DNA from 3 places in the Natronotalea proteinilytica genome. Region 2 is predicted to be linked to each of the others. Evidence: riboswitches for the same ligand, from Rfam matches in the RefSeq annotation. Region 2 holds a riboswitch; each other region holds the start of a gene.

Region 1 (3,945 bases), 1.7 Mb from region 2:
GAGCTGGTGGTAGAAGTGCTCTCTACTGCCAACACCAAAGCCGAGATGGCGGAGAAGCGCGCGCTTTACCTTGACGAGGACGCGCAGGAGGTGTGGCTATGCGCCCCCGATGGTACCATGACGTTCTACGATGCCTCCGGACGCCTTGACGCATCTGCCCTCGTGCCGTCGTTTCCGGCGAAGGTGTAGGGGAGGCGTTCTCGGGTTGAATATTGCCGTCCTCGTCGCGATGTACAACTGGCATGACCTTCGGCCCCTCTGTGTCGCGACGGACGAATGGACGCTCTGCGTCCGGTGTAACGCCCGGGTGGTGGTTTGGGGACGCTGGAGCGTCCCAGCAGGCGTGTCGACGCGGAGCATCGACACGAGTAAGCATAGCAGTAGGTGTCATGCGCAATGGTTTGAGTCGTCTGGCTTTTGTCCTGTATTGTGGGGTGAACTACCCGCCCTCACGCTTCGTTCACATAAAACGGCACTCCACTCATAGAAATCCGCACCGTCTCATGAGTACGAAGACCGATGCCCCCACCGCCTGGCATCGTGCGCTGAACGACCCGCAGTTACGTGCGCTCCCATACAAAATAGAGACCAACACGCACGACCAGATTATTTTGAGTCCACATACGCCAGCGCACAGCCTCCTTCAAAGCCGTATTATGCGGCTGATCGATCGGCATATCACGCAAGGTGGAGAAACGACTGTGGAGTTTCCGGTTGAAACACCGCAGGGCGTGAAGGTGCCCGATGTGGTGTGGCTCTCTGCCGAACAGATGTCGCGCCTCTCGAACGACGTAAGCGCGAGTCCGATTATGCCGGAGCTGGTGGTGGAAGTGCTCGCTGCTGCCAACACTGAAGCAGAAATGGCAGAAAAGCGCGCGCTTTATCTTGATGAGGACGCGCAGGAGGTGTGGCTATGCGCCCCCGATGGCACCCTCACGTTCTACGATGCCTCCGGACGCCTTGACGCATCTGCCCTCATGCCGTCGTTTCCGGCGAAGGTGTAGGGGAGGCGTTCTCGGGTTGAGTATTACCATGTTACACTGCGTCCTCGTCGCGATGTACAACTGGCATGACCTTCGGCCCCTCTGCCTCGCGACGGACGAATGGACGCTCTGCCGCCCGGATGGTGGTTTGGGGACGCTGGGGCGTCCCAGCAGGCGTGTCGACGCGAAGCATCGACACGAGTAAGCAATAGAAGCAGCAATCAGCCGGCGAGGTGTGCCGCTGGAGAAGCGCAGTAGGTACGCATCGCCTCCACATACCGTCCCACGTGCAGCCCATCCATGAGGGCGTGGTGCACGGCAATGGAAACCGGCATCATCAGACGTTCGCCCTCAGGCTGATACTGTCCAAAGACGATTTTGGGGATGGCATCGGTCGGCGTGCCACTGCGTGCGTTGTTCATGTTCGTGAAGTGCAGCCAGGGCAGCACCGAATAGTGGATGAGCGCATCCCCATTGTCGCGCGGCGAAAGCCCGGTTGATGCGCGGGCGGCCTCAATCACTGCGCGGCCCGACTGCTGGAAGGCGGCGAAGGTCGGTGCGTGTTCGAAATACGCAAAGGCGAACGTCTCATCCTCGCGCAGCACCGTAGACCCCGCGTCTACCCTTTCATGCACCCACACCCGATCGCCCCGCAGCCGATACCGGAACGGCTCTACCGCGTGCACCGCCTGCTGCGAGAGATACAGCGTAGCCAGAAAAAACGACGCCGCATGCTGATCCGTCCATGCCTTCAGAGCAGCCACATCGACCTGTACCGTCACCGAAAAGATCGGCATATCGAACGTCCGATAGAAATGGAAGTGGTCTCGGCGTGGCCACGCGTCGATGTCAAGATACGGCATGGAAAAGGAGCGCAGTCAGATCAGAGGAACGTCAGCCATTGCATGCCTGCTCTCGGCAGAGGTTCACTTGCGGTTCCGGCTCCTCCCCAACGTTTTTCACGGAATTGTGCCACTTGTAATGTTACGAAAGATGGGTTGACAATGGAGAAGCTACGCATTAACGTAAGCGTACCTTTTAGGTACTCTTCGAGGCCGCGCCGTCGTAGCGCGGCGGTGCTTCAGCCAAAAGTACGTCACGGGGAAAGACCGGTGAAACTCCGGCGCTGTCGCGCAACGGTAACAGCCCGAACGCCCGCTCAAGTGATCTGTGGCGGTGCCTAACATCACCGTCCCCTACGCGTCATAGGATCCAATCTACAAGCCAACACCGGCCGCTTCGTTCTCTGAACAGAAGCCCAGTGCTCCCGTTTGCGCTGTAGTTTGAACACCCGGCGCGCTCAACTGCACTAGGTTTTCCGATAGTCCCCCTCTACCGCTGCATGAGCCTCTTTGAACCACGCATCCACCTGAAGCCCTACGAATACCCGCACCTTCTCGAATACAAAGACGCCATCCGTCACTCGTACTGGGTGCACGACGAGTTCAACTTCGAGGGCGATGTGCAGGACTTCCACGTGTACTGTACCGACGTAGAGCGCAGCGTCATCACAAAAACGATGCTCGCCATTGCCCAGATTGAGGTGTCTGTCAAAACCTTCTGGGCCGACATCTACCAGCGCATGCCCAAGCCCGAAATCGGGGCAGTGGGTATGACGTTTGCCGAGTCGGAGGTGCGCCACATGGATGCCTATTCGCACCTCCTCGACCTGCTGGGCCTCACCGACACGTTCGAGCAGGTCGAAGACATCCCGGCCATGAAGCAGCGCATCGACTACCTCACCACCTACCTGGATGGCTCGCGCACACCCTCCGACCGCGACTTTGCACGCTCCATCGTGCTCTTCTCCATCTTCATCGAGCACGTGAGCCTCTTCAGCCAGTTTCTCATCATGCTGTCGTTCGACAAATACGAGAAACGGTTTAAAGGCGTTGCCAACGCGGTCGAAGCTACCTCAAAAGAAGAGCAAATCCACGGGCTCTTTGGCGTCGAACTTATCGAAGTGATGCGCAACGAACATCCCGAGTGGTTTGGCCCCGCATTTGACGAGGCCATCCAAACAGCCTGCCGCCGCGCCTACCAGGCAGAATGCACCATGCTCGACTGGATCTTTTCTGAGGGGGAACTGGAGTTTCTTCCCCGCTCGGTGGTCGATGCCTTCTTGCGGGATAAGTTTAACCGCTCCTTAAAAAACGTCGACGTGCAGCCACTCTTTGATGTCGACGCTCCGCTACTCGACGAAACCCGCTGGTTTTACGAAGAGATTCTGCTCACCAAGGGCAACGACTTCTTCTCGAAGCGCGGCACCACCTACTCCAAAATGACCCAGAGCGTAAGCAGCGACGATCTGTTCTAAGTGTCTGTTTAGAAACTGCTTGCATTTGGCCGATCCAGCCGTAGGATTCGTGTTTATCGCGCCGCGCGATGATAGACCCGCTATGACGCTTATTTATATCTGCGTCATTCTGGATCAACAAAAACACCCTCGCCACGAGCACGCACATGCGCCCGTCCGTGCTGCGTGCCGCATCCATTGATGACTGACCGTCCGCCTTCCTTCACCTGGTTCCACACCCGCTGTATGGCTCCCATAACCGAACCCCGTACCTCTTCCTCTGTTGCCGTTGATCGGCCCGACTTCGACTGGCTCAACGACGCCTCGCGTACGTTTCTGCGCCGCGGCTACCTCCTCGATGATGTAACGCCCGAAGAACGCGTACGACAAATCGCCGCCCACGCCGAATCCATTCTTGACATCAACGGCTTTGCCGAGAAATTCCACACGTACATGGCGCGCGGATACTACTCGCTCGCCTCGCCTGTATGGGCCAACTTCGGACTCAACCGTGGCTTGCCCATTTCGTGCTTCGGCTCCTACATTGGCGATTCGATGGAGGCGATCCTCGATACACATGCCGAAGTAGGCATGATGACAAAAGTCGGCGGTGGCACAAGCGGTTACTTTGGCGACATTCGTCCGCGTGGCGCGGCAATCACCAAC
Region 2 (3,945 bases):
GCTCATGATTATGGGGCCGGTGCTCGAAGCATTGCATGAAGCTCATGAGGCCGGACTTTACCACGGGGGAATTTCCCCAGACACGCTGCGCTTGCTTCAAGACGGCAGCGTGCTGGTTACCGGCTTTCGCAGCGCATACCTTCAACTTGCCCGTGATCTTGACCTGCTCGATGCATTCGTTCAACCCGGCTTTAGCGCCATTGAACAGTACACGCCACGGGGGGAGCAGGGCGCATGGACGGATGTTTATGCTGTGGCGGCAACAATCTCTACAATGGTTACCGGTACGGTATTGCCTGAAGCATCGGAGCGCCTGGGAGAAGCGGATCCGGTAGAGCCTATTATCCAAGACGCCGATACCTTCAGTTCGCCGCAGGTCCGCGATGTATTACTACAAGCCCTTACCGTTGACCCTGCCAAACGCATCCGCTCGGCCGATGAGTTTCGCCACCTGCTAGAGCGAGCGTCGAAGCGGTATGACCCTTCGGAAGCGTCCTATGTTGTCATGCCCGTTAAAGGCGAACAAGGGGCGCCCAGTGAAGCACGCGTGTTAAGCGAAAGTGACAGTAACAACAAGGGATCGAACCTGGCAATGATGATCGGGGTGCCCGCTGTACTCTTGCTCTTGGGGGTGGCTGCCTGGTTCGTGCTTGCAGACAGTGATGGAATTGATAGAGATTGCCAAAATTACACGTCGGTTTCCATTGATCGCGCCCATGAGTGCTATGCAACGTTTAGTGAAGAAGAGGATGCGGCCATTGAGGTTGAGATAGAAGGCATTGTTACGCGGGCCTACGGAGACTACATTCGCCTACAGGACGATAGCGGCGACATAGGAGCCCGTGGAATTACGATTCGGCGCACCTCAGGCGGGCTTCATGATGCAATTGGATCAGAAATCGCGTCTGGCACCACCTTGACCGTATCAGGACGGCTTTCGGACTTCAATGACTTGTTGCAGATCAACGAGCAAAACGTACACGAGTACGAGATTGGAGACATAGGCGATGCTCCCGATCCGCTTTCCATTGACCTGTCTACAGTCACAGCAAGCAATCACGATTACGAAAGCGTACTCGTACGCGTTGAGGGGCTTACAATACGAGATCCAGCAGGCAACTTTACACAGCAGACCAGCTACGTTGTGGAGCAAAACGGCACAACAGCACCACTTCGTGTACAACGGCCCTCGGAGACTGAACTCCCCGGTACAGCTGTGCCTGACGTTACGTTCGACTACGAAGGTGTTGTCGGACGCTTTCATGCCGAGTCGCAATTGCTACCGGTGCAGGTGTCCGATTTGATTCTTGATGAGGAGTAACCTCCCATGCGGTTACTCCATGTCGGTTCAGACGCTGTCATCTTGAGCAGAGCGGCTCCGTGGGCCTCCCGTTCACCATCACAGGGGGGATAGTTAAATTGCACGTGATCGCTCCGCCGATAGGCGGACGGATCTCAACGCCCGCCGTCCACCCATCTGACACCGCGCACAAGCCCCCCGCTCTCTTGCAAAGAGAACACGCGGAAACAGAAGGACGCAGAGCGTCCGCATTTCGTCGCGACGCAGAGGGGCCGAAGGTCATGCCTGTTGTACATCGCGACGAGGGGTCAAGGGGGTGCGTTTTGCTCGGTACGTTAGGCGCACATGCGTTACCTGAAGATTGACCTGTGACAGGTAGTACTGTGTCACAGGTCAATCTTCGGGTTGCAACACCCCCACTTTAATGATGTCATCTTGAGCGGAGCGGCTCCGCCTAGAAGATGCGGAGTCCTGACACGAGCGGAGCGACTGACGAACGCAGTGAGTAAAGATCTCCCACGAACTGGGCAGGGCCACTCGATCGATCAGAGCCTGCTGAGCGTCGGGGAGATGGTTCGACGTGCTCCGGGTGGGGCCCGTCGCGTGCTCACCATGACAGGTTTTTTGGGAGGGGGCTGGGATACAGAGTTTCGGACGGTCTCCGTACCCTAACATTCAGGTGTGACAGAACACTACGCTCCTCCATTGCACTCTTCTCATACCGCCTCTGTCGCTGTCAGATCAGGCACCGTGGTGGGCGTATCATCGGGTCCCAGTGCAACAAGTGTAAACGTGCCCGTGCAGGCCAGGATGCGCTCGTACTGATCCATCGGTTCGATGAACATATCGGTGCGCACGCACATCGACGAGGTGCCGGTATCCACCACGCGGGCCACCAGTTCTACGATCGTACCTTCGGGAACGGGCTCTTGAAAGTCGATTTCACCGCTGTTGACCGTAACAACTTTGGAGCGACACCAGCGCGTGGCACAGATGAACGCCGCTTGATCCATCCATGCCATGGCCGACCCGCCGAAGAGCGTGTGATAGTGATTGGTATCACCGGGAAAGACAGCCCGTACCATACGGGTGGTGGCATCGGGCGAGAGAGGGCATGACGATCGGTTGGGGGTTGACGTATCAGACATAGCAGGGGGATCCGCAAAGAGAAAATCTCGAACGCCCCAACAGCGCACGAGGCCACTGATGCCTGCAAACAGCGGAGCAAAAGCCATCTCCCCCAGAGGAGAATGGTACGGTCCAACTCTACTCGCAATCTACGGCGGATCATGCATCCCAGAACGCGTGGGCGCGGCGCATGACGATGCGGAAGGCACAGCCAGTCGCCGTTCTATTGCATCAAGCGGGCATTCGGACTCTTACCGTTGCGCGACAGCGCCGGAGTTCCACCGGACTTCCCCCGAGACACTACACGATCTAACGTTATGTCAGATCATACAGCCGCCGTGCCACGACAGCACAGCCTTGATGGGTATGTGGCTTGTATGATACGGCGGCTTGTGCATAAGTGTCAAGCCGCAATCATACCCGACTCGATTACGGCAGCAGACGTTCGGGGGTCAATCCGGCAGGTTAAGCCGTGAGGCGGGCAGCCAGGCCCACTCAGCGGTGGCTTCGACGACTGTTTCACCCCCCATCATGAGCGTCACCGGCACATCCACGCGACCAATGGGACGCGCACTGAGACGCTCGCGCGTGTCGGCATCAAGCGAGGCGGTGGCCGTAGTCCGTTCGGGCGCCGGACGCTGAAACGATACGTCGAGCGTGCGAATGACGGGCACGCTTTCGTCGGGAATGTTGAGTGCCGTAACAAGGCCCGAAGCTGTCTCGGCCAGGAGGGCCAGCGCTGCCGCGTGCATCGTGCCGATGTGGTTGGCCACGGCCCGCTCGGCATCCAGCGCGACAGTTACCGACTGCGGCGTGTACGTATGGATGTGCACGCCGGCGGTATCTACAAACGGAATGGTCTGGCCAATGGCGTGCGTAATGCCATCGGGACGAAGGTCGTCGGGACAGTCGGCAAAGCGACGGGCAATTGCAGGAAACGGGTTGGCCATGCGAGTGGAAGTCTCAGGATGATGAAGGGAATAGATGGGTCACATCGATCTCAAACCCATCAATAACGGTGGATGTGACGCGTCCCGTTTCGACCACACGGGCCTGCTGCACAAATCCAGACTCGGTGTTGGCGTGCACTTCAACGGACTGCGTGCTAGGGTCGAGCGTCCAATACTCGCGTACGCCGTGTTGCTCATACAGCCGCTTCTTGACGCCCACATCGCGATGGGCCGTGGATGGAGAAAAGATCTCCACCACAAGATCGGGCGCGCCCTCAACGTGCTGGTCGCTGATGATGTCGTCTCGCGTGCTTGCGATATACATCAAGTCGGGCTGTATCACCGTATCTTCTGCAAGCCGAACATCCATTGGAGCCGCAACGACGGTGCCGCTTTCGTGGGCCTCGACATAACGAAACAGAGCGGAAGCGAGCCGCAGCGATACCTGCTGATGCTGAAATGACGGAGATGGGGCCATGATGAGCGCTCCTTCGATCAGTTCGTAGGGGGCACCTTCGGGCAGTTCGGCATAATCGGCATGTGTATAGCGCTCCTTTTCGGGGATCG
Region 3 (3,945 bases), 1.3 Mb from region 2:
ACATCAGAGGATTGAAGCGCGGGAAAGCCGTCGTCAGTGTCTGCAAAGTCGCATCCGGCCAGCACGAGCAGGATGGCAGAAAGCAGAATCAGAGGATGGATCAGTCGGGTGCGTAGCATAGGTGTAAAGCGTAAACGGTTCAACTATAGCGTTATGTGTAGCGCAAGGTGCGCATGCTGTGGAGGCACCGGCTGGTTGTTCAGCACGGTGTATTCGACATCAAACAGGTTATTGATTTCCAGTTGGATAGCGAGCGTCATGTTGTCGTACGTATGGCGGATGCGCAGTTGAGCATCAGTTGTTAGATAGGGGGGCTGCGACTGCGACCCGTCGCTGGTGGTGTAGCGGCGTCCTACATAGCGTGTGGTGGCGCCTGCTTCGACAGGACCCATGGTAATTGTTGCATGGGGCTTGACCATGGCTGTGGGTACGTAGCGCAGCGGTTGGTTATACGAAGAGGCGTCGGGAGTAGAGCGATTCCGAGTTTGGGTGTAGGTGGCGTTTAGGCCGGTGTCCAGGTGGATGAAGGAGGCAACGCGCCATTGCGTGCTGGCTGTTGCTTCCACGCCGTGCGTACGTACACGCTCTATGTTACGGGGACTCCACACGCCGTTTTGGCCAGCCTGCCACACAATGCGGTCGGTATGGTGTTGCTGAAAAACAGTAGCCTCTACGCGTGTGGTCTGGTGGTGCCAACGCAGTCCCACATCCAGGCTCCACCCGCGTTCGGGGCGTAGGTCGGGTTGGCCGCCGGGCTGCCAGTAGCGGTCGTTGAGGGTGGACATGCGAAACGAACGCCCGGCATGCGCATGCAGGCGAAGGGCATCGTACGTGGGCCACGGTGTTGCGTTGAGGCCCAACCGTGGCGTAAGCGCCATGCGGTTGGTGCCGTCTGATACGCGATACGCATCGGCTCGGAGGGCAGGGAACAGCCGGATATGGTCCCACGAGCCTACGGTGCTAGCAAATGCGCTCATGTGTTGCTGCGTGGCCGCAGTGCGCAGGCTTGGGTGCTCGGCCCAATCAGACTGCACACGCAGTCCCTGGTTGAGTGCCCATCGCGAACTCATAGCTCCCTCCCATTCAGCCTCGGCCTGCGCGCTGTACGTATGCCCGGTGTCGTCGATGTTTTGAGAGGGATTCTGGTAGCGAATAGCATCATACTGTCCGAAGGCCCGTGTGGTGAGCGTACCGCTGGCCAGGCGCCACCGATGGTGGCCCCATACACGCAGGGTGCGGTCGTGCTGCCGTTCATCATTCTGCACCACTCCGCGCCCGCCAGGCAGCCCACGGTCGGTTTCGGTGTAGAGTCCCGCGAAGCGCGTCCGGTCGGTGTCGGCGGTATGCAGCGTGGCATAGGCGCTCACGTGAGCCCGGTCGGCATTGGCTCGGCGGCGGTCATCGAACGGAAAGTCGCCTTCGTGCTGCTGATAGGTTACCGCGGCGGTTCCAGCCCAGGTTGTGCCTCGCGTACCTGCATGCAACCGCGCCTGCCGGTGGCCATAGGCACCGGCTTCGGTTGTAAGCCCTACCGTAGGCTCCGAAGGGGTGCGCGTACGCAGTTGCACGGCTCCGCCCATGCCGTCGCTGCCGTACAGGGGAGCCGCAGGGCCATGCATCACCTCTACGGTTTCTAGCAATGATGTGGGCAATATCGACAGGTCGGTCTGGCCGAGTTGCGGATTCGCGATGCGGTGGCCATCTAAGAGCAAGAGGGTTTGCGAGGCGCCGGCCCCCCGCACCGAGGCAGTAGCGCTGCCATACGCACTTGCCCTACGCACATGCACGCCGGCGCGCCGTTCTAATAGATCGGCTACGCTGTATCCGCCCGTGCGTGCGAGTGCGGTGGAGTCAAAACGTGTGACAGGAGCGGGAAGGTCGTGCAGCGCGGTGGGAATGCGTGTGGCGGTGACGGTAAGACCGGGCAGGTCCACATGCCACGCTGTGGTGTCGGGCGGTGCGTTGGTATCCGACGAGGCATCGGGGGGAAATGAGTGGGAGGGAGTTGCAGCGGTCGCATGGCTGCCCACGGTAAGCATGCCCCATACAAGTAGCGCAACGATCCATTGATATATCGCCATGCCGCATGATGGGAGGGTCGCTGTCCCCACGCACCATGCATGACATCCAGCGGATGCACACATGCTGGGCCGCCGATGCCGGCCGGTGCGATATATCAACAGAGGTATGCCTTACCTATGGCATACCACGCAAATGGGCTCAACGCCGCTCCCTCTAGTCCCGGAGGAAGGTGACGAGTCGGCATCGCAGGCAGGTCTCCTGGCTTATCGAACGAACAGGGAGTTCCCATAGGCGCCGTCAATAAGGCATGATCCTTCCCACAGGCAACAGACCTGCAGTGGATATGCATCTTGACTACGCCGTTCGATTCACAGTTGCGGGTACAGCTCTCGATTCAGGCATGCGGCCCTCACGAAATTCCCTTTTCATCACTGCCATCATGCAGCGAACCTGTGATGCGGCAAGGCGGCATGCGGTAAAGCATCCACGCTTGCATCTAATAGTATAGCACGCCTCCGGGCAAAGAGTCCACTGCTTCACGCAATCCGAAAACAGAGGTGCCTATCCTCGCAGTCGACGGGCCCACTGGGCCGCGATGTCGGAGGCGTCCGAAGCATCGGGCGTGCGATCTGCTGAAGGTGGATCGAGGGGAGCCGCGTCGTCCGAGAAGCGGTCCCAAGCTTCGTGGGTTACGATGGTTTCGAGGTGCTGGATACGTTCGGTAAGGCGCTCATGCGTCACGTGTGCATCGGCCAGGTCGCTCTCCAACTGGTTTACGGTATCCTTTAGATGCTCCACTTCGGTGTGGCTGACCGGGTCGGTGGTGCCTTGCATTTCAGCCCGTTTAGCAACCCAGGTGCGCATCATGTCGCGCACGAAGTAGGCAATTAAGGCCAGCAGGAGCACCGTGTAGAGGTTCATGGGTCAGACCGATAGTGCTTGAGCGGTTAAGAGGAGGCTTAGGCGGTAGCAGCGGTGGGCAGTTTCATATCCTGCAGAATGCGTTCCATGCCCGCCGCAAACTTTTTGGATCCGCCATGGGAGGGGTGTCGCACGTACACCGATTCCACCCCGATCTCGTTGAACGCCCGCTCGGCTTTGCGTCCGATGGCTACAATGCGCTCGGGTTGCATGATGTCGAGCAAACCGTTCGTGAGGTCGTGCCAGGCGCGCACCTCAGTGCGACGGGGTGTGCGAATGGTGAGGGGATCGTCCGTGTCATGCGGATGCAGCGGCATGCTGTTCCAGATAAAAAAGTGCGGAAACGCCGGTGTCATCACGCGCCAGAAGATAGAGCCGCTGTACTCGGTGTGCGGCTCATCAGCGGTGCTGGTGCGCTGCCCCGATAGCGGAAAGGCATCATCAAGCAGTTGGTCTTCGCTCGTAATTGGGATGCCTGTGAAGCGGCATCCCCATGGTCCGGGAGCCTCGGCCATCATGAACAGGCGTGGGTCTTGCAGCGCGTCAAGGTAGCCACGCAGGTTGGCCCGTCGCACCGCTGGCGCCCCCGGCTGATCCAGTTCCGGATGGCGATCGTGGTACGGGTTGAACGCTTCTTTCGTTGAGGGAATGTCGAACAGATGCGTATCCAGAAGGGACCAGCAGGACTCAGTCATACAAGGTGGATAGATGGCCAATAAGCGCGCAGCATGCAGTACGCACCGACCACTGAAGCCGTTGCATGAACGCTCTGTAGACGCGAAGCCGCCGTCGGTTGCAGGCTCCCTTCTCGTGATGACAATGTTGGTCCCTAACATTCAGAGGAGGCACCTACTGCTCTGTCACACCTGATTGTTAGGGTATGGAGACCGTCCGAAACTCTGTATCCCAACCCCCTTCCAAAAAACCTGTCATGGTGAGCGCCCTGACCGCAGGGAAGAAGTGCTTTTAGAGTGCACGCGACGGGCCCAGCCCGGAGCACGT

The links. Region 2 has a riboswitch for cobalamin ahead of ACZ5AL_RS08095 (acyl-CoA thioesterase). Riboswitches for the same ligand answer to the same signal wherever they lie in the genome.
Region 1: it holds a riboswitch for cobalamin, as region 2 does, so the genes downstream of both, ACZ5AL_RS14900 (ribonucleotide-diphosphate reductase subunit beta) here and ACZ5AL_RS08095 (acyl-CoA thioesterase) in region 2, are expected to answer to the same signal.
Region 3: it holds a riboswitch for cobalamin, as region 2 does, so the genes downstream of both, ACZ5AL_RS03200 (TonB-dependent receptor plug domain-containing protein) here and ACZ5AL_RS08095 (acyl-CoA thioesterase) in region 2, are expected to answer to the same signal.

What each region holds. Positions count from the first base shown of each region.
Region 1 is NZ_AP043947.1:3,737,639-3,741,583, reverse strand. Features, by position in the region: gene ACZ5AL_RS14920 (Uma2 family endonuclease) at 1-189, shown strand, start outside; gene ACZ5AL_RS14915 (Uma2 family endonuclease) at 504-1,004, shown strand; gene ACZ5AL_RS14910 (hypothetical protein) at 1,036-1,176, opposite strand; gene ACZ5AL_RS14905 (CatA-like O-acetyltransferase) at 1,205-1,846, opposite strand; adenosylcobalamin-variant (AdoCbl-variant) riboswitch at 2,068-2,148, shown strand; gene ACZ5AL_RS14900 (ribonucleotide-diphosphate reductase subunit beta) at 2,326-3,300, shown strand; gene ACZ5AL_RS14895 (ribonucleoside-diphosphate reductase subunit alpha) at 3,526-3,945, shown strand, end outside.
Region 2 is NZ_AP043947.1:2,010,598-2,014,542, forward strand. Features, by position in the region: gene ACZ5AL_RS08090 (serine/threonine protein kinase) at 1-1,321, shown strand, start outside; gene ACZ5AL_RS08095 (acyl-CoA thioesterase) at 2,017-2,448, opposite strand; adenosylcobalamin-variant (AdoCbl-variant) riboswitch at 2,659-2,737, opposite strand; gene ACZ5AL_RS08100 (YiiD C-terminal domain-containing protein) at 2,881-3,378, opposite strand; gene ACZ5AL_RS08105 (Uma2 family endonuclease) at 3,392-3,945, opposite strand, start outside.
Region 3 is NZ_AP043947.1:739,059-743,003, forward strand. Features, by position in the region: gene ACZ5AL_RS03195 (hypothetical protein) at 1-119, opposite strand, end outside; gene ACZ5AL_RS03200 (TonB-dependent receptor plug domain-containing protein) at 144-2,081, opposite strand; cobalamin riboswitch at 2,254-2,491, opposite strand; gene ACZ5AL_RS03205 (hypothetical protein) at 2,584-2,943, opposite strand; gene ACZ5AL_RS03210 (uracil-DNA glycosylase) at 2,982-3,638, opposite strand.